DNA from 3 places in the Clostridium novyi NT genome. Region 2 is predicted to be linked to each of the others. Evidence: riboswitches for the same ligand, from Rfam matches in the RefSeq annotation. Region 2 holds a riboswitch; each other region holds the start of a gene.
What was found. A riboswitch is a leader RNA that binds a small molecule or an ion and turns the genes downstream of it on or off. The one in region 2 is predicted to bind lysine.
Positions count from the first base shown of each region.

Region 1: another riboswitch for lysine. It lies ahead of lysA (diaminopimelate decarboxylase); the one in region 2 lies ahead of NT01CX_RS08345 (Na+/H+ antiporter NhaC family protein).
Region 3: another riboswitch for lysine. It lies ahead of NT01CX_RS07300 (amino acid permease); the one in region 2 lies ahead of NT01CX_RS08345 (Na+/H+ antiporter NhaC family protein).

Region 1 covers NC_008593.1:490,027-497,412, forward strand. Annotated here, with positions in the region: gene NT01CX_RS02385 (FRG domain-containing protein) at 1-204, shown strand, start outside; gene NT01CX_RS02390 (methyl-accepting chemotaxis protein) at 339-1,808, shown strand; gene NT01CX_RS02395 (DUF4250 domain-containing protein) at 1,878-2,081, shown strand; gene NT01CX_RS02400 (metallophosphoesterase family protein) at 2,106-2,576, shown strand; lysine riboswitch at 2,658-2,831, shown strand; gene lysA (diaminopimelate decarboxylase) at 2,978-4,276, shown strand; gene NT01CX_RS02410 (GH36-type glycosyl hydrolase domain-containing protein) at 4,466-7,386, shown strand, end outside.
Region 2 covers NC_008593.1:1,783,198-1,790,583, reverse strand. Annotated here, with positions in the region: gene NT01CX_RS08370 (ABC transporter substrate-binding protein) at 1-492, shown strand, start outside; gene NT01CX_RS08365 (amino acid ABC transporter permease) at 498-1,145, shown strand; gene NT01CX_RS08360 (amino acid ABC transporter ATP-binding protein) at 1,159-1,893, shown strand; gene NT01CX_RS08355 (argininosuccinate synthase) at 1,950-3,158, shown strand; gene argH (argininosuccinate lyase) at 3,242-4,555, shown strand; lysine riboswitch at 4,666-4,841, shown strand; gene NT01CX_RS08345 (Na+/H+ antiporter NhaC family protein) at 4,972-6,726, shown strand; gene NT01CX_RS08340 (tryptophan transporter) at 6,810-7,331, opposite strand.
Region 3 covers NC_008593.1:1,562,492-1,569,877, reverse strand. Annotated here, with positions in the region: gene NT01CX_RS07330 (ribonuclease Z) at 1-456, shown strand, start outside; gene NT01CX_RS07325 (nucleotide exchange factor GrpE) at 529-1,080, shown strand; gene NT01CX_RS07320 (hypothetical protein) at 1,221-1,823, shown strand; gene NT01CX_RS07315 (VanZ family protein) at 1,968-2,417, shown strand; gene NT01CX_RS07310 (cold shock domain-containing protein) at 2,458-2,655, opposite strand; gene NT01CX_RS07305 (DEAD/DEAH box helicase) at 3,011-4,126, shown strand; lysine riboswitch at 4,205-4,379, shown strand; gene NT01CX_RS07300 (amino acid permease) at 4,604-5,971, shown strand; gene NT01CX_RS07295 (DUF1835 domain-containing protein) at 6,130-7,161, shown strand; gene NT01CX_RS07290 (flavodoxin family protein) at 7,287-7,386, shown strand, end outside.

The DNA.
Region 1 (7,386 bases), 1.3 Mb from region 2:
ACAGTCCATGGCCCTGCTAATTTAAGTTTAGAAAAAAATATAAGTGATAATTGTATACTAGAAAGAATTATTATCGATAAAACATATAGGAAAGAATTATTATTTGATTTGTCCTATTATGGAATTAATAGGTTGTCATTATTTCCTGATTTAGATGGATTGAGTGCATATATAAATTGGCATATGAGGAGTATAAATCAATAAAAGGTAAAAATTATAAAAAGGTATTCTTTAATTACGTAAAAGGTTGTATAATGTAAAAGAAAACATATTTTTTTAATAAAAATTATGGCTAGATAAAATATTGCATTAAATTATTTTTAATAGGGGGAAGTGGAATGGAGGACTTGGGGTTAATTTATCAACAAAACAAGTTATTAGTTAAACTATTATGGCCATCTTTATTTGCAGCATCAATTTTATTTTATGTGTTACAATTGCCTATTGTACATATAGCTACATTAATTATTTTGGGGATTATAATATGTAGTATTATGACAATATTAACATTGAAAAGAGTATTTATAGTGCAAACTATGTATATATTTATTGTAGGAATGACAATATTTTTATATGTATTGTTTAAATATATACCATTTGCATCTATGTATACATGTATATTTTTTTTCATGATGTTAATTTTTTTATATCAAAATATAAAAGCTACAATTACTACTGGCATTTTAGTTTTGTTATTGAATAACTATTTATATTTTGTAGACAAAGTTGATTTTATTGTTAGAGAATCAAGTAAAGGAATTATCATATATAATTTTATGATAGTAATAATATTAGCTTTATTAATTATACAAGAGACATTTAGTAATAAATTAAGAAAATCTAATAATGATTCTCAAAAGAATGCTTTAGAAGCTAAAAAACAAGTAGAATTAATTTTAGAGAAGGTAAAGAATTCAGTAATAGAATTTATGGAGTTTAATGAAAATTTAAAAGGAAATATAAATTACACACAGGAAACATCAAAAAAATTAACTGAAATTTTTAATGAAATTGCAGAGAGTATAGAATCTCAAGCAAATAGTATTAATGAGATAAATAATTCGGTTATAGATAGTGGACATCAAATGAATACCCTTGTAAATGCATCAAGTGTAATGAATGATACATCTAAGTCCACTATGAATTCTGTAAAAGAAGGAATTGAAGAAGTAGATATGCTATCTAAAAAAATGATAGAAGTAAAAGGAATAATGGATGTTACAAAGGATAATACTAAAAGATTAAAAGATAATACCATAAAAATAGGAGATATATTAAGTATAATTAATGATTTAGCATCACAAACAAATTTACTTGCATTAAATGCTGCAATAGAAGCTGCAAGAGCTGGAGAGCAAGGTAAAGGATTTGCCGTTGTTGCAGAAGAAATAAGAAAACTTGCTGAACACTCAAGTAATTCTGTTCAAGAAATAGGAGATATACTACAAAATATACAAGTACAAGCTAAAGACACTGATTCTTCTGCAAATTCTGCTCAAGATATATTGTCGGTAAATTTGGAATCATTAAAGAATGTTCAAGCTACTTTTAATAATATAAATATTAGTATTGAAAGTTTAGCTAATGAAACAAGTACAGTAAATGATTTTATAAAACAAATCAATGAAACATCAGTGAATATAAGCAAAGAAATATCAAATATGTCAGCTATCACTGAGGAAAATACATCAGCTGTAGAAGATACATTAAATTCAGTAAGACAACAAAATGAATCTATTAATATAGTTATAGATAACTATGGTGAATTTAATGAGGCAATTAAAAATCTGCAAAAGTTATTTTCTTAGTAAAAACTTATTAACATGTAATATATAAGGTATAATATAAATTAAAGGGTAAATTTATATTAAAAGTAGGTGAGAGTTTTGAATAGAGATAGAGTAATGAAAATGGATCCGTATATGTTATTAAGCATAATTAATATGAAATTAAGAGATCAATTTAGTAGTTTAGATGATTTATGTGAGGATTTTGAAGTTACTGTAGAAGAACTTAAAAATAAGCTCAATAATGTAGGCTATAAATACCAATCAGAAACCAATCAATTTGTGGCTAATTAATATATTTTTAAGGAGAAACTTTTAATGAACAAATATAAAATAGGAGTAATTTCAGATACTCACGGATTATTAAGACCAGAAGTTTTAAAAGTATTTAATGGAGTGGACTTTATTATCCATGCAGGAGATGTAGGCGATTCATCTATAATACAAGAACTGAGAAAAATCGCTCCTGTCACAGTGGTTAGAGGAAATTGTGATAATGGAGAACTTGGATATATATTAAAAAGAACAGAAGTGTTAGAAGTTGGAGATATAAATATATATGTATTACATAATCTAGATGAATTAGATTTAGAGCCTAAAGAAGCTGGATTTAATGTTGTAATTAGTGGACATTCTCATAAATCTTGTGAAAAAACAATTGATGATGTATTATACTTTAATCCAGGAAGTGCAGGTCCACGTAGATTTAAATTACCAATTTCACTTGGCATATTAAATTTAGATGAAAAAAACATAAATCCAGAAATAATTGAAATTCCATTTAAATAAATTATTGCATAGTTTCAACTTTTATGTTAGACTATGAATAATTTAAATGAATGAAATTAAAAAATAAAATAAAAATTAGTTACCTAAGGTAGAGGTGCTGTAATTAAGAGTATTTACTAGTAGTCGGCAGATTAAGATAAGTAAAAAAAGGGATTACAGCCGAAGATAATCAAATTGGCAAATTTATTATCTGGCGTTATGCATAATATGTATGACGCTGTCATGTTGTTATTAATATGGAGAGCTACAAGGTTACACTAAGTTCGGAGTATAAAATATTGCGATCAGGGTGTTCCTTGACGCAATATTTTTTTATATAATGAATGGTAACATTTTTTAACAGGGGCAGAAATTATTAGAGAAAACTTAAACATTGAAATTAATAAATGGGGGCATATAAGATGAGATTATTTGGAACTATGGAAGTTATGGATAATGAATTATATATAGGGGGAGTAGGTACAAGAGAATTAGCAAGTGAATTTAAAACTCCTTTATATGTAATGGACGAAGAACTAATTAGAGAAAATTGCAGACGATACCGTGAAAACTTCAAAGGAAATAATGAAGTGAATAAAGTTGCATATGCAGGGAAAGCCTTTTTAACAATAGCAATGTGTCAACTTATTAATGAGGAAGGTATGTGTCTAGATGTAGTATCTGGTGGGGAATTATATACTGCATATAAAAGTGAATTTCCTATGGAAAAGATATATTTCCACGGAAATAATAAAACTTTAGAAGAAATTGACATGGGTGTTAGACTTGGAGTTGGAAGATTTGTTGCTGATAATTTTTATGAAATAGAGAATATAAATAAAATAGCTAAAAAATATGATAAAGTTCAAAAGATACTTTTAAGAATTACTCCAGGAATAGAAGCTCATACTCATGATTATATAAAAACTGGACAAATAGATTCAAAATTTGGATTTACTTTGCTTCAAAATCAAACATTAAAAGCTGTTGAAATGGCAAATAAATTTTCCAATATAGAATTTGTAGGTTTTCATTGTCATATAGGTTCTCAAATATTTGAGATAGAGCCATATAGAGATGAAGTTAGAATAATGCTAGCATTAATAAAAGAAGTGAAAGAAAAGCTAGGATGCACAATAAAAGAATTAGACCTTGGTGGAGGATTTGGAATTTACTATGGAAAAGGAGATTCTCCTAAAAAGATTGAAGATTTTTGTAGTGCTATTTTAGAAGAAGCTGTTAAAGTTTCTAAAGAATTAGATATAGAATTACCTTCATTAGTTATAGAACCGGGTAGATCAATTGTTGGAAATGCAGGAACTACCCTTTACACAGTAGGGTCTATAAAAGAAATACCTGAAATAAGAAAGTATGTTTCTGTTGATGGTGGAATGACTGATAATATAAGACCAGCACTTTATAGAGCTAGTTATGAATGTTTAGTTGCCAATAACGTAAAAGCTAAATCGAAAGAAAAGGTAACAATATCAGGTAAGTGTTGTGAATCAGGGGATATTTTACTTGAAAATGTTAAAGTGTCTCATGCAGAAAGTGGAGATATTTTAGCTGTATTAACAACAGGAGCTTACGGATATTCTATGTCTAGTAACTATAATAAGATACCAAGACCAGCAGTGGTTTTTGTAAATAGAGGACAAAGTAAACTAATTTGCAAGAGACAATCTTATGAAGATTTAGTATCAGGTGAATTAGAACTTTAAATATATAAATAAGTTATTCAAATTTAAAATATATTATATACATTTAAGAAAAGAACACCTAAAAATTAAGGGGTTCTTTTCTTCTTTTATTTTTTGTTTAAATATAGGGAAGATTGGGAATAATATTTAGGTAAAATGAAGTTAATTTGTAGAAATTATAATGTAAAAATCGTAGAGGAGTGACTTTAAATGCTTTATATCAGTATAGGGATTTTATTTATATTGCTCGCTATATTTGTAGGTATAAAGGGAAATAATTGCAGAAAAAATAGTGAAGAAAATATATTAGAAGATATTCCAGCTATAAATATAAGTAAAGAAGAACTAAAAAAACATGCCTTAGAAATAGCCAATTATTCAACTAAAGGCAATAGTAATTGTAGAAAGAAATTAATAAAAAGCTTAGATAAAAGCTATAAGAAAATATTAGATGGACATGAATACATAGATAAAACCCTTAAAGAAAAAAAAGAAGTAACTCCAGCTTCAGAATGGCTTTTGGACAATTTATATTTAATAGAAAAAGAGTATAAACATATAAAATATAATATGCCAAAGTCTTATTATAAGGATCTTCCTGTAATAGATAGAGGTATTATGAAAGGTTATCCTAGAATTTATCATATAGCAGTAGAAATAGTATCTCATATAAATTCTAAAATAGATGAGAGTATCATAGAAGAAGTTATAGGTGCATACCAAACAAATACTATTTTAACTAGTGGGGAACTTTGGGCTTTACCAATAATGCTTAGAATAGCTTTGATACAAAATATAAGTAAAATAACAAATAACTTGGTTTTTTATTCTAAAGAAAGAATTAAAGCTGACAATATAGCAGATAGAATAATAAGCGCTGTACATAGTAAAAATTCATATATAGAAATAGAAAATATAACTAAAGAAGATATAAACTTTACCACACAGTTTACGGAAAGATTATTAAAGATTTTAAGAGACAATGGAATAGATAATAAAGCTATATATGATTGGATATTTGATAAATTAGAAGTAGAAAATAATAACTTTGAAAAAATAATAAATTCTGAGCATTTAAAACAGGCATCTCAACAAATTGCCATGGGAAATAGTATAAATTCTATTAGAGAAATTGATGGATTGAGTTGGAAAGAACTTTTTGAAAAAATGAGTTTTGTTGAAAAATATTTAAGAAAAGATCCAACAAATATATATTCAAATATGGATTTTGAATCAAGAGATTATTATAGACATAAAGTTGAAAAATTAGCTAAAAGTTTAAATAAATCTGAAGTATTTATAGTGAAAAAAGCTATAGAGTGTGCAGAAGAAGCTGATAGCGTAAAAGGAGAAGAATACAGAAAACACGTAGGATACTATCTTATAGACAAGGGAGTAGTGACACTAAAAAGAAAAATATTTCAACGTAAAAAGCTTAGTGGATCTTTTAATGATAATTTAAGAGAAAGTGCATTTGGAGCTTATATAGGAACAATAATATTTGGAACTATATTTTTTATCGGAGTATTTTTATGTTTAAGTTATGCCAATGACACCAATAGAATGTTGTGGAGATATATAGTTGCAACATTAGTTTTAGTGGTGCCTTGTAGTGAAATTGTAATTTCTGTTTTGAATTGGATTATAACAAATATACTTGATCCTAAATTTATTCCTAAACTAGATTTAAGACATGGTATTGGAGCAGAAAATAGAACTGTAGTAGTTATTCCAACAATTATCAATAATGCAAAAAGAGCCGAAGAGTTAGTTTCAAATATGGAAGTTTATTATTTAGCAAATAGAGATGAAAATTTATATTTTGCTATTTTAAGTGATTTTAAGGATAGTCACAAAGAAATAGAAGATAATGATAATAAAATAGTTGATGTAGCCTTAGAAGCCGTTAAGAAGTTAAATAAAAAATATGCAAAGGATAGAGATGATATATTCTATTTTTTTAGCAGAAGTAGAAAATTTAATGAAAAGGAAGGTAAATGGTTAGGCTGGGAAAGAAAAAGAGGAAAACTTGTTGAGTTTAATCATTTGCTTAGAGGGGATAAAAGCACAAGCTATAACGTTATAAGTTCTAATATAGATGAACTTTGTAAGGCTAAATATATAATAACTTTAGATTCAGATACAAAACTGCCTAGAGATAGTGCTAGAAAATTAATAGGAGCTATGAGCCATATTTTAAATATAGCTCATATAAATAAAGATAAAAAGAAAGTTGTTCGTGGGTATGGAATAATGCAACCAAGAGTAGCTATTGATACTGTAAGCAGTAATAAAACAATCTTTTCTAAAATATTTTCAGGAGAAGCAGGTATAGATACCTATAGTACGGCGGTTTCAGATGTGTATCAAGATGTCTTTGGAGAAGGTATTTTTACAGGAAAGGGAATTTATAATATAGATGTATTTAACTATATGTTAGAAGATGAGATACCTGAAAACTCTGTATTAAGCCATGATTTACTTGAAGGATCTTATGTTAGAACTGCTCTTATAACAGATGTGGAAGTTATTGATGGATATCCTGCTTATTTTAATTCAAGTAGTAAAAGACTTCATCGTTGGGTTAGAGGAGATTGGCAACTACTACCTTGGTTTAAGAAAAAAAGATCTATTAATGGATTGTCTAAATGGAAGATGCTAGACAATCTAAGAAGAAGTTTACTTACTCCATCTATAATTTTGCTTAGTGCATTCTCGTATAACATTTTGCCAGATGGAACAGATAAATGGATAGTTGCAGCTATCTTATCACTTATAACTCCATTAATCTTTGACATTACAGAGAATTTAGCAATGCCCATAAGAGGAATTAGTTTATCGGGAAAAATAAATACAGGAAAAACATTAATAGAGCAAATATTTCTTATTGTTTGTTTCTTACCGTTTAATGCGTATTTGATGGTGGATGCTATTATAAGAACTTTATATAGAGTGTTTTTTAGCAAAAAAAATTTATTGCAGTGGCAAACAGCAGATGATGCTGAAAGAACTTCAGGAAAAACATTAAGTAACTATATTTCATTTATGTGGCAAGGAAGCTTAATTGCATTAATTATACTTTATCTAGCTTTTATGGATAGTAGAAATAATGGAATACTTATGATTCCAAT
Region 2 (7,386 bases):
ATTGCTGGATTTACAATGACTGATGAGAGAAAAAAATCTCTTAACTTTACGGAACCATATGTTTTAGGCGGACAAATTATAGCAGTTAAAAAAGGAAATAATTCAATAAAAAAACTTTCTGATCTTAAGGAAAAAGTAATTGGATGTCAAATGGGATCAGCAGGACAAATAACTGCTGAAAGTAAATTGAAGGACATTAAAGAATTGAGAAAATATGGAAAAATAACAGAGGCTTTTAGCGATATGTCAATAGGAAGAATAGATGCTGTAATTATGGATGCACAAGTAGGAGGATACTATATTTCTAAAAAACCCGGTCAATTTGAAGTTTTAGATGAAATGGTTTCAAAAGAACCTATGGGTATAGCTTTTAGAATGGGAGATAATGCATTAAAAGATGAAGTTCAAAAAATAATTAATGAACTAAAAAAAGATGGAACTTTATCAAAACTTTCAGTTAAGTGGTTTGGATTTGATGCATATAAGGGGTGAGTTAAGTGGAAATAGATATTTTAAGTAATATGCTTCCAGTATTACTTAAAGGAAGTGTTATAACAATAGAGCTAACTGTTATATCTGTAATTTTGGGAAGTTTTATTGGAGTAATTGTAGCGGGACTGAAGCTATCAAATAATAAAATTATAGTATACATTATATCCTTTTATACATGGATATTTAGAGGAACACCAATGTTTTTACAATTATTTTTCTTCTATTATGGATTACCGTTTTTAGGAATAAGTCTTACGCCTATGGTTGCTGCAATAATTGGACTTAGTTTAAATTCAGGAGCATATATGTCTGAAATTATAAGAGGGGGAATAATTTCTATAGATAAAGGACAATTTGAAGCATGTAAAGCCTTGGGTTTTACTAATATACAGACAATGACAAAGGTTATACTACCACAAGCATTTAGAGTAATACTTCCATCAGTTGGCAATGAGTTCATAACAATGCTTAAAGATACATCCTTAGTTTCTGCGATAACAATGGAGGAATTAATGAGAAATGCTCAACTTCAAATGTCTTCCACTGGAAGACCAGTAGAGCCATTTTTAATGGCAGGTTTATTATACTTACTTATGACCACAGTTTTTAACATTATTTTTTCTTTAACAGAAAAAAGATTGTCTGTATATTAAGGAGGTGTTTTCAATGTATATGATACAAACCAAGAATTTAACTAAGAAATTTGGAACATTAACAGTTTTTGAAAATCTAAGTGTAAATGTAAAAAGGGGAGAAGTTCTTGTAATAATAGGGCCTTCTGGTTCTGGAAAAAGTACTTTTTTAAGGTGCTTAAATACTCTTGAAATTCCAAATGAAGGTGAAATTTATGTGGAAGGAGAAAAAATAAACTTTAAAGATAAAAATGATACAAGAATTAAGATTGAAAAAATGGGAATGGTTTTTCAAAGCTTTAATCTGTTTCCTCACATGACAGTAGAGAAAAATATAATTGAAGCACCAGTTGTAGTTAAAAAAGAAGATAAGGAAAAAATGAAGAAAAAAGCACATGAATTATTGAAAAAAGTTGGGCTTGAGGATAAGAAAGAATATTATCCTTCAAAACTTTCTGGAGGACAAAAACAAAGGGTAGCAATAGCAAGAGCTCTTGCTATGGAGCCAGATTTAATGTTGTTTGATGAACCTACATCCGCATTAGATCCTGAACTTGTGGGAGAAGTTTTAAATGTAATGAAAGAACTTGCAAAAGAAGGAATGACCATGATTGTAGTAACACATGAAATGGGATTTGCAAGAGAAGTTGCTGATAGAGTTATTTTTATGGATGGGGGAAAAATAGTGGAGGAAGGAAGTCCAGAAGAACTATTTAATAATCCAAAAGAAGAAAGAACAAAATTATTTTTAAATAAAGTATTTAAATAAAAATCATAATTAGGAACCTAATTCAAATAATAAATTTTTTACAGGGGGCAATAAAAATGAAGGAAAAAGTTGTTTTAGCATATTCAGGAGGACTTGATACATCTATTACTATACATTGGCTTAAAGAAAATTATAATTTAGATGTTATAGCTTGTTGTGTAAATGTAGGACAAGATGAAGATTTTGATGAAATAAAGAAAAAAGCAATAAAATCAGGGGCAACAAAAATATATGTAGAAGATGTAAAAGATGAGTTTGTGTCAGAGTATATATATAAAGGGGTAAAAGCAAATGCAGTATATGAAGGAAAGTATCTTTTAGGAACATCTTTTGCAAGACCCTTAATTGCAAAAAAACTTGTAGAGGTTGCACATAAGGAAGGAGCTAAATATATTTGTCATGGTTGCACAGGAAAAGGGAATGACCAAGTACGTTTTGAAGTTGGAATAATGTCATTAGATCCATCAATAAAAGTAATTGCACCATGGAGAATATGGAATATAAAATCAAGAGAAGATGCCGTAGATTATGCTAATGCAAATGGTATAGAAGTACCTGTTACTAAAGAAAAAATATATTCAAGGGATCAAAATCTTTGGCATATAAGTCATGAAGGTGGAGATCTTGAGAATATAAGAAATGAACATAAAACAGATATGTATTGTATGACAGTACCACCAGAAAAGGCTAAAGATGAAGTTAGTTATATTAAGATAACTTTTGAAAAGGGAGAAGCTAAAAAATTAGACGATGTAGAAATGTCACCAGTTGAAATCTTAGAAAAGTTAAATAAAATTGGTGGAGAAAATGGCATTGGAGTTATAGATTTATTAGAAAATAGACTTGTTGGAATGAAATCAAGAGGGGTATACGAAACTCCAGGTGGAACTATTTTATATGCAGCACATAAAGAACTTGAATACTTAACTATGCAAAAGGAAACATTCCACTTTAAACAAATGGTATCTCAAAAATATGGGGAGCTTGTTTATAATGGTTTATGGTTCAGTACATTAAAAGAATCTTTAGATGCATTTATTGATAAAACACAAGAGGTTGTAAATGGAACTGTAAGATTAAAACTTTATAAAGGAAACATTATGGTAGCAGGAATGGAATCACCAAATGCATTGTATGAAGAAAGTATATCATCCTTTGGAGCTAGTGATTTTTATGACCACAAAGATGCAGAAGGGTTTATAAATTTATTTGGATTACCATACAAAATAAATGCAATGATTCAACTTAAAAATCAAGAAAATTAATAAAAATAACACAATAAAAAGAGGGCTAATATATAAATAGTTATATGTAAAATTAATATTAGAGATAAAGGGACGTGATTTAGGTGAAGCTTTGGGGTGGGCGTTTTAAAAATGCTGAGAGCAAGCTTATGGAAGACTTTAATAGTTCATTAAAGTTTGATAAGAGATTATATAAAGAAGATATTAAAGGAAGCATTGCGCATGTAAAAATGCTTTCAAAATGTGGAATTTTAGAAGGGGAAGAAAAGTTAATAATAATTGATGGATTGATTTCTATATTAGATGATATAGAAAATGGGGTATTAAAAATTGAAGGAGACTATGAGGATATTCATAGTTTTATTGAAATTAATCTTATAAATAGAGTTGGAGATGTTGGAAAAAAGCTTCATACGGGGAGAAGCAGAAATGATCAAGTAGCTGTTGATATGAGAATGTATGCTAAAAGTATAACTTTTGAAATTATAGAATATATAAATGAATTATTAGAGGTTATTACAAATTTAGCCGACAGTAATGATGTTATAATGCCAGGATATACTCATCTTCAAAGGGCTCAAGTTATTAAGTTTAAGTTACATATGATGGCATACTACAGTATGTTTAATAGAGATAAAAAAAGGCTATTAAGTGATATTGAAGTAATGGATGAAAGTCCACTAGGCTGTGGTGCCCTTGCAGGTACCACATACAATATAGATAGAGAATTTACAGCTAGGGAATTAGGCTTTAAAAAGTGCGTTGATAATTTTATGGATGGAGTTAGTGATAGGGATTATTTAATAAGTCTTTTATCATCATTTTCACTAATAATGATGCATTTAAGTAGATTAAGTGAAGAACTTATTTTGTGGAGCAGTAAAGAATTTGACTTTGTAAAAATAAGTGATGAATTTTCAACTGGAAGTAGTATAATGCCTCAGAAAAAGAATCCAGATGCAGCGGAACTTATAAGAGGGAAAACAGGAAGGGTTTATGGTTCATTAATGGGACTTTTAACCACTATGAAGGGGATACCTCTAGCTTATAACAAAGATATGCAAGAAGATAAAGAAGGATTTTTTGATGCAGTAGATACGGTTAAAAAATCCCTAAAGGTTATGAGTGGTATGCTAAGTACTTTAGAATTAAAAAAAGATAATATGTATAATGCAGTAAAAAAGGGATTTTTAAATGCTACAGAAGCTGCGGATTATTTAGTTAATAAGGGAATGGCATTTAGAGATGCTCATGGGGTTATTGGGGCGATAGTTTTATATTGTGAAGAAAATAAAAAGGCTATAGAAGATTTACCTTTGGAAAAATTAAAGACATTTTGTGACTTGTTTGATGAAGATATTTACGATTTTATTGAGTATAGTAATAGCTTAAAAAGAGGAATTAAAATAAATATATAGTTATAGTGCGAAATTTTAAATAAAATGTAGAAAATAATGAAAAAATATTTATTATACTATTGACTATTTATAAATAATAGTATAGAATTTTAAGAAAGCGTATATCGAAGTTTAGTGATAGAGGTGCGGTATTTAAGAGTACTTATGTTGAGGAAAGCACGATGAAGCATAAGGAAAGGAAACATCGCCGAAGTGTATAACCGATGCTTTAAGGTTATATGGCTGGTTTTGCATAAAATATATGTAAGATTGTCACAAATTTTATTTGTGGAGGGCTATCATTCAACTTATTAGGTACTTTGTTATTCTTAGTATTTAGTAAGCCTTGAGTGAATTTGCTCAAGGCTTTTTTAATTTTAACTTTCCACGAAATTTCGGTATATGTCAATACAGAAAAACTAGGGGGAAGGAATAATATGAAAAACAAAAAAATATTTATTAGCACACTTATGCTGATGTTAGTAGTATTTGCAACTACAGCATTTGGTGCAGAACAAGATGCAGCTAAAGCAAATGCTATTAAGTTTGGGCTTTGGACGCTGTTACCACCATTAATATCGATAATATTGGCATTTATTACTAAAAATGTAGTATTATCACTATTCTTAGGGGTATTCTCTGGAACATTTTTATTAGCTTTAAATAATTATGGTGTGGGAGGAGCGGTATTCCACGGATTTTTAGATGTTGTAACTCAAGTTTTAAATTCATTAGCAGATAAATGGAATGCAGGTATTATATTACAGTGTTTAGCCATTGGAGGACTTATAGCATTAATTACAAAAATGGGTGGAGCAAAAGCCGTTGCAGAATCATTATCTAAAAAGGCTAAAACTCCAGTAAGTACACAAATAATCACTTGGCTTCTTGGAATTTTTGTATTCTTTGATGATTATGCAAATTCACTTATAGTTGGTCCTATAATGAGACCTGTTTCTGATAAAATGAAAATTTCAAGAGAAAAATTATCTTTTGTAATAGATGCAACAGCAGCGCCAATAGCAGGTATAGCAGTTATTTCAACATGGGTTGGATATGAACTTAGCTTAATAAAAGATGGATTTGAAGCTATTGGGCAACATGCAAGTGCGTATAGTATATTTTTAGAAACTATTCCATATAGATTTTACAATATATTAATATTAATGTTTATAGTGTTTACAGCTATATTTTTAAGAGAATTTGGTCCAATGCTTAAGGCAGAAAGACGTGCTAGAACTACAGGAAAATTAGTAAGTGATACTGCAAAACCTATGGTTTCATCAGAAGGGACAGAACTTGAACCCAAAGAGGGAACTGTATTAAAAATAAAAAATGCAGTAATTCCAATAATGGTATTAATAATTGGAGCATTTTTAGGATTTTATTATAATGGATATACAGCAATAATGGGTGGAGAAGATAAGGCTTTAATTACATTATTACAATCTCATCCAGCATCTTTTGAAGCAATTAGAGAATGTTTTAGTGCATCGGATGCTAGTATAGTTTTATTTCAAGCAGCATTACTTGCAAGTATAGTTGCTATGGTAATGGGGATATCACAAAAGATATTCACTTTAAGTGAAGCTATTGATACTTGGGTAAATGGTATGAAATCACTTATAATAACAGGGGTTATATTACTTTTAGCTTGGTCATTAAGTGCGGTTATCAAGGATCTTGGAACATCACACTTTTTAGTAGCTAAATTATCATCTAGTTTACCGGCATTTGTTTTACCAGCAGTTATATTTGTACTTGCATCAATTATATCATTTGCTACAGGAACTTCATATGGAACAATGGGTATATTAATGCCACTTACAATTCCTTTAGCTTTTGCTATAAATCCGACACATTCATATATGATTACAGCAGTAAGTTCTGTACTTACAGGAGCTATATTTGGAGATCACTGTTCTCCAATATCAGATACTACAATATTGTCATCTATGGGGGCTGCATGTGACCATATTGATCATGTAAAGACACAACTTTACTATGCTATAGTAGTAGCAATGGTAACTGTTTTAGCAGGATATATTCCAGTATCACTAGGAATGCCAATATATATAGTTCTTCCATTAGATATAGTTATAATTGGATTAATAGTTAGATTTGTTGGAAAACCTGTTGAAGTAGAGGAAAATGTAAAAGTTAATGAAAATGAAGTTCAGTTAAGTAAGTAGTTAAGGGCAACATAAAATACGGGGGCTAAAATAAATTAAATAAAAAAGAGAGGATTTAAATTTAAAATTCTCTCTTTTTTTATTTAAAATATGTTTGTATTTGAATGTTTTAATGATAATTTTATTCCGTTATATATAATAGGAGCTATTATAGAATTTACAACTGTTGCAGGTAAAACTACGGCTAAAAATAAAGATGATACAGATTGAGTAATACCTACTAAAAATGCAGCTGAAAGTATAAAAACAGTACCACTTACAATAGTTCCTATAAAAGTTTCTATAATTATTTTAACTTGATTATTAAATTTATTTCTAAATGGTATCAAAGATAAATAAATAACGTGAGATGTTACTATTTTATCTATTATATTAGCTGGTTGTCCACCTGGAAATGTAGTAGTAAGTGCAGTTAAAACGCCGTATAATATTCCAGAAATTAAAGTGGTTTTATAATCATCATTTAATAATATTATTATAAACATCATAATTAATGAAAGATCTGGTTTCATACCAAACAATATTGGTGGGGCGATTTGATGAAGAATAAAACCTATAGCTATTAATAAAGAATTTATAATTGATTTTTTAAAATTAGTTTTCATAATAAAATACTCTCCTTTTTCTAATAAAATAAATTTTAAATTTAATGAATAAAAA
Region 3 (7,386 bases), 220 kb from region 2:
AGAAAACCAAAATTCAATAGAGAAAAAGCTGTAAACTATAATATTCCGAGAAAGTTTTGGGGTGATTTGCAAGTTGGGAAAAATATAAATTATGAAGGAAGAGTATACACCCCTAGTATGGTACTTGGAAAAGAAAGAAAAGGTATAAAAATTTCATTTGTAACAGATACCACACCAATAGATTCTATAATATCATTTATAGAAGAAAGTGATATGTTTATTTGTGAGGGAACCTATGGAACTGATGATGATATAGATAAAGCAATAAAAAATAAGCATATGACTTTTTCACAAGCAGCCACCCTTGCATTTAGAGGCAATGTAAAAGAACTTATTTTAACACACTTTGGAGTTACTATGGAAAGGCCAGAAGAGTTTCTTGGCTTTGCGAGAAAAATTTTTAAAAATTCATATGTTGCTGAAGATAGAATGATAAAAAGTTTGAAATTTGATTAAATATGTAAGATACTAATATTATGATATAAAATAAAAAATTAAGAAGTTATCATGAACTAGGAGAGTGAAAAAGTGTTTTCAATAAAAGATGAACTACAATCATTTAAAACTAAATCAGTAAATACATATAGTGAACCATCAAATGATATAAATGATATATTAGAAAATGTTCAAAAAAAGATGGATAATATAGATAAAGTAAGTAAAAAAAATGCAATATCTATGGAAATTTTAAATGAAGAAATAAAGGATAAAAATAATCAAATTATTAATTTAAAAAGAAACTTAAATTATAAAAATAAACAAGAAAAAGAATTTGTAACAAGATTTATAAATATGTTAGATCAAATTGATAACATATTGAATTTTGCAAAGCAAACTGAAAATAATGAGTTAATAAAGAATATACAAAGTATAAAAAACATCATAAAAAAGGATCTATATGAAGTTGGATTTGAAGAGATACCAGCAATTGGGGAAAGGTTTAATGCAAAGTTTCATGAATGTGTACAAACTATTAGTGATGATAAAAGAGAAAAATATGAGATATTAGAGGTTGTAAGGCCGGGTTACAAGTTTAATAATGAAATTATAAGGGTAGCTTCTGTAGTAGCTGTAAAATAAACAATATATAATAATAAAAAACCTATAAAATGAATATAAATATTGTATAAGTAATTGGTTATTGTAACTTATTTTGATATAATAATATATAAGGATAAACTAGTTATTGTAATAAATTTGCGTTTAAAGGGGATGTTGTTATGGATTATGTAGCTAGAACTATAAATCAAGAGCTAGAGTATTTACGTTTGTCTTCTACTGGAAACAAAAGCTTGGTTTATGATAAGTTAGAAGATAAAATGTATAAAATATCTTGTAGTTTAAATTATCATGCAGCAAATTTAATGAATGTTTGTAAAATGTCTGGATTCGAACAGATGCATTTAACTAGGGTACAAAAAAGTTACTTGAATATACAGGGTATAAAAACTCATTTAGTGGAATTTATATTAGCACATATAAATGCAATAGCAATATTAAATTATGAACATCAGCATGATTTAATAAAGAAATTTTCACTTTATAAAGATAAATGTGACAAGCTATTTTCAGATGAAGTAGATGTTGATTTAACTAAAAATGACATTGAAAAATTTTTAATTGATGAATACGTTATCATAAGAAAATTAGCTGAAGATACAATTGATTTTCATACTAAAGCTCAATTATTAATTAGAAGTTTCAATTCTACATTAGAATTTTCAAGTAAGATATTTATAAAAAGTAATTTATTTAATGCTATTAACATGATACAAACTTGTGCAATTCAGGATTTACAACAAGTAAAGAAGTATAATCATTAATATTAAAAATTATTTATAGGCAATTAGTTTTAATAACTAATTGCTTTTTTTATGAATTTTTAGTTTTATGTATAATATGATAAAATGACTTAGAATATTTATTTTGTAAAAATATATTGAAGGGAGTTTATTTAGAATTTAATTATGAAAAATATAAAACTTAGGAATGTAGTAAAATATGGTTTGGTTATAACTTGGATGACAGTGATTTTTTGTTTTTCAAAGGATCCGGCTACAGTTTCTAATGAAAAAAGTGATTTTGTTATTGAGAGTTTAACTTCTGTTGGTATAGATGTAGGTGGAATCTTTGGGAAAATGTCTACCTTTATTGTTAGAAAGATGGGGCATTTTACTGAGTATTTTATTCTTTGCATACTACTTATATTTGCTTTAAAGAGTAAATTTAAAATGAAAAGTAATTATATAATATCAATTGTAATAACTTTTTTATATGCTTGTAGTGATGAGTTTCATCAATTATTTGTTCCAGGAAGAAGTGGACGTATAATTGATGTTTTAATTGATACTACAGGAGGTGTATTAGCCATAGTTATTTGCACTATTATTTTAAAAATAAAAAATATAAAAAAATAAAACCTGAAATTTAATTTCAGGTTTTTGATTTCTATATTAATTATAGAACGCTGATGTTTTCAGCTTGAGGTCCTTTTGCGCCTTCAACAACGTCAAAAGATACGTTTTGACCTTCTTCTAAAGTTTTGAATCCGTCTTTATTGATTTGAGAAAAGTGAGCGAAAACGTCATTTCCTTCTTCTGTAGTTATGAATCCAAATCCTTTTTCTGCGTTAAACCATTTTACTGTACCTGTCATATGTTCGTACCTCCGAAATTTTTATTCCTTTAATTCTTTGTAAAAATAAATATTTAATAAAAATTTCGAAATCTATATATACTAAGATAGTTCTTAATTCTATATAATCTCAAAAATATTAATAATAATAAATAATTTACTTCTGAATCAAAGTTGATTACTTGTTTAAGTATACACTATATAAAAAATAGTGCAAGGGTTTTTGCAAAAATAAATTTATTTTAATACATTTATTTTTTTATTATAAAAAACAGAAAAGCAAAAATCCTTCTTAATACGGTAATAGTATGATATTATTAATTGATTATTATATAAATAAAAATTAAATATATTTTGAAAGTGAAGGTAATAAAAAATGAAGGACTTTAAAAATTTAGGAATTAGTAAAAATATAATAGATATACTTAGCAGAGAAGGAATTAAAAGTCCAACTCCAATTCAAGAAAATAGTATAGAGTTTATAAAGATGGGAAAGGATGTTATAGCAGAAGCTCAAACAGGTACGGGTAAAACTCTTGCTTTTTTACTTCCAATCTTTGAAAACATATCTTTAGAATCAAATTTTGTTCAAGTACTTATAGTTACACCAACTAGAGAACTTGCAATTCAAATAACAGAGGAAGCTATGAAGTTAAAAAAGGCTAAAGACATTAATATATTAGCTGCATATGGAGGAAAGGACATACAATCTCAATTAAAAAAGCTAAAAGGAAATATACAATTAATAATAGCAACGCCAGGAAGACTTTTAGATCATCTTAATAGAAGTACAATAAAGCTAGATAAACTAAAAACATTAGTATTAGATGAAGCTGATCAAATGCTTTATATGGGATTTAAAAATGAAGTGGAAAAGATAATAAGTTATACTTCTAAAAAGCATCAAACATTATGTTTTTCTGCAACAATGAATTCAGATGTTAAAAAGCTAGCTTACAGATATATGAAAGAGCCTAAAGTTGTATCTGTAAAAGCTGAAGAGGTTACTTTAAAAAACATTCAGCAGTTTGTTGTAGAAACTACAGATAGAAGAAAACAAGATGCACTATGTAGTGTTTTAGATGAAGATAATCCTTTTATGGCAATTATATTTTGCAGAACTAAAAGAAGGGTTGATAATTTAGAGGAAGCTCTACATAAAAGAGGATATAATTGTGATAAGTTACATGGAGATTTAGCTCAAGCTAAAAGAGAAAGAGTTATGAAAAAGTTTAAAAATATGGATACTCAATATCTTATAGCAACAGATGTAGCGGCGAGAGGACTTGATATAACAGGAGTTACTCATGTTTATAGTTATGATATACCTGAAAATGCTGAAAGCTATATACATCGTATAGGTAGAACAGGAAGAGCTGGCGAAGAAGGAAAAACGTGTTTATTTATAGATCCTAAGGATAAAAGATTATTAGAAACTATAGAAAAAGAAATAAAACTCACTATACCTAGAAGAAATATAGAAACTAAATAAAAATAATAATTTTAAATAAAAATGTTGACTTATGTAGAAATTTTATTGCATAATATAATAGTATTTAAAAAAGTAAATAACTAAGATAGAGGTGCGAGATTTAAGAGTAGTATTATGGAGTTAAGTGCTAAGAAGTAATAAGAAAGGAAATTTCGCCGAAGCTTATAGATAATACTTTAATGCTATTTGCTGGGCTTACATAAAATATGTGTAAGACTGTCACAAATAAAGTTTGTGGAGAGCTATTATTTTAGGGAATAAATTTTATTAATTTTGTTAATACTATTTGTGCCATGAGTATGTGCTCATGGCACTTTTGATTTTTTTACATATAGTTAGTCTTAGTTAGTTACTTATTGGATTTACATATAAAAATCTTAACTATGTTTTTTAAGATTCCAATAAGGAGGAGTTAGATTGGAAAACAATTTGGAAAGTGGAGAATTACAAAGAGGATTAAAATCTAGACATTTAAATATGATTGCTATGGGTGGTGCCATAGGAACGGGTATATTTTTAGCCATGGGTGATACAATACATCAAGCTGGTGTAGGTGGAGCGCTTACAGCTTATGGATTAATAGGAATAATGGTTTATTTCCTTATAACAAGTCTTGGAGAAATGGCAACCTATATGCCAATATCCGGTTCTTTTAGTGCATATGCAAACAAATTTATAGATCCCGCACTTGGATTTGCACTTGGATGGAATTATTGGTACAACTGGGCTATAACTATTGCTGCTGAAATGGTAGCAGGGGGACTTGTTATGAAATATTGGTTCCCAAATGTAAAGCCTGTGCTTTGGAGTTTGCTATTTTTAATAATAATAGTTGGACTTAATGTTTTATCTTCTAAAGCATTTGGAGAATCAGAATACTGGTTTGCAAGTATAAAAGTAGTTACTGTAATTGTATTTTTATTAATTGGAATAGGAAATATTTTTGGAATAATAGGTGGAGAAGCTGTTGGGTTTAAGAATTTTACAGCTAATGGAGGACCATTTGTTGGCGGAGTAAAGTCAATATTTATGATATTTTTAATTGCTGGTTTCGCTTTTCAAGGAACAGAACTTGTTGGAGTAGCAGCTGCTGAAAGTGAAGAACCAGAAAAAAGTATTCCAAAGGCTATAAGCACAATATTTTGGAGAATATTAATATTTTATTTAGGAACTATTGTAGTTATTGGAGCAATTGTACCTTTAAGTCAACTTGGAGTAAGTAAAAGTGCTTTTACATTGGTATTTGAAAAAGCTGGTGTGGCAATTGCAGCTTCTTTAATGAATGCAGTAATACTTACATCAATACTATCTGCTGGAAATTCAGGAATGTATGCCTCAAGTAGAATGTTATATTCTATGGCAAAGGAAGGAATGGCACCTAAAGTTTTTGCAAGAACAAATTCTAAAGGAGTTCCAGTAAATGCTGTTTTATTAACTACACTTATAGCATCTATTTGTTTTTTAACAGGAATATTTGCTCAAAGTACAGTATATGTTTGGCTTGTTGCTGCATCTGGACTTGCGGGATTTATAGCGTGGATTGGAATTGCTTTATGTCACTATAGATTTAGAAAAGCTTATGTTGCACAAGGACTTGATATGAATAAATTAAAATACAAAGCTAAATTATATCCAATAGGACCTATATTAGCATTAATTATGTGTATAATAGTTATTTTAGGACAAGGATTTGCATATATTAAGCCAGAAGGAATAGACTGGCTGGGAGTAATTGCAGCATATATAGGAATTCCAATATTTTTAGTTTTATATTTAGGATATAAAATCAAGCATAAAACACGTGTTGTAGAATTAAATGATATAGATTTAAATAATGAAGATTAAAAAATAATATAAGATAATAAACTAAAACTACTGATAAATCAAAACTATCAGTAGTTTTTTAATTGTATAGAAAATGATATTTAATTATATTTTAAATGATGTATAATTAACCTGTGATTTTATTAGAAAATATTAGTTAATATATTGGAGGATAAAAGATGAATAATGTGATTCATATGTGTTTTTCGGCATCTGCTAGTGGAAGTTTTAAATATGCCATTAAAGAAAATATAATTAAGGGCAAAAAAGTTATATCCTTTTACGATAATCTTTCGGAAGGGAAGATTGGAAATCTTAAAAATTTAGATGATAGAATTGAATGGTATAAAAGTATTAGTCATACTAAAGAAATTTCTAAAGAAGATATATATGAATATAAAAGAGATTATCACAGATATCGTAGAAAAATTGCGAAGTTAACAAGAGAAGATATTATTTATATGTGGTATGGAGAATGTAGTGAAGATATTTGTGGAATGATGTATGCTTTAGAATTGATGAAAGATAAGTGTTTTAACATATATCTTATTAATGTATCAAGTTTAGTTGAAGAAAATGAGTATGAGGCATTTATACCCAAAAGTGTTTCAGAAGTTATGTCAAAGGATATCAATAAATATATTAAATTTAAGAAAGAGCTAAATAAAAATACATATAAAGATATTTTACAAATGTGGGAAGCCTTAAAAAACCAAAATGAAGTTTTACGCATATTTAAGGACGGAAAAGTGAAAAGTTCTTATAAAGAGTATTTTGACATAGATATACTAAAAAATACAAATAAAAAATTTAGAAAAGCTGCAAGGACAGTTGGATATGTTCTAGGATACAGTGATCAAAATATATCTGATGATTATATTTTTTGGAGAGTTCAAGAACTTATTAAACAAGGCTACATAGAGTATAAAGGAAAATTTGGGGTTATGAGAGAAATGGAAATTAAGATAACAAATAAGGGCATAGAAATGTTAAATAATGATAAAGAAGCTATAGCATTTTGGAAGGAAAGAGAAGAGGAAACAGATAATGAAATAGAATACAGGAGGATTTTTAGAGAAGAATGTGCATTAAAAGAGAGAGTAAATATAGCAAGAAATTTATTGGATGTATTAGAGGTAGAGGTAATAGCAGAAAAAACAGGATTAACTATTGAACAGGTTAAAAATTTAGAAAGGGTTATGAGTAAATAATTAAGTTATATTTTAAATAAGTTTTTTATATCAATATATCATGGTAATGTTATTAGAAGAATATTTTTGAAATAAATATATGGATATGCTAAAATCAGTCTATATTAAGTTTGGGAGGAATTTTAATGAAAAAAGTAATATTATTAAGTGGTAGTCCAAATAAAGAAGGAAATAGTGTACAGATTCTTAGAGAGTGTGCTAAAGTTATTGAAGAAAATGGAGTTG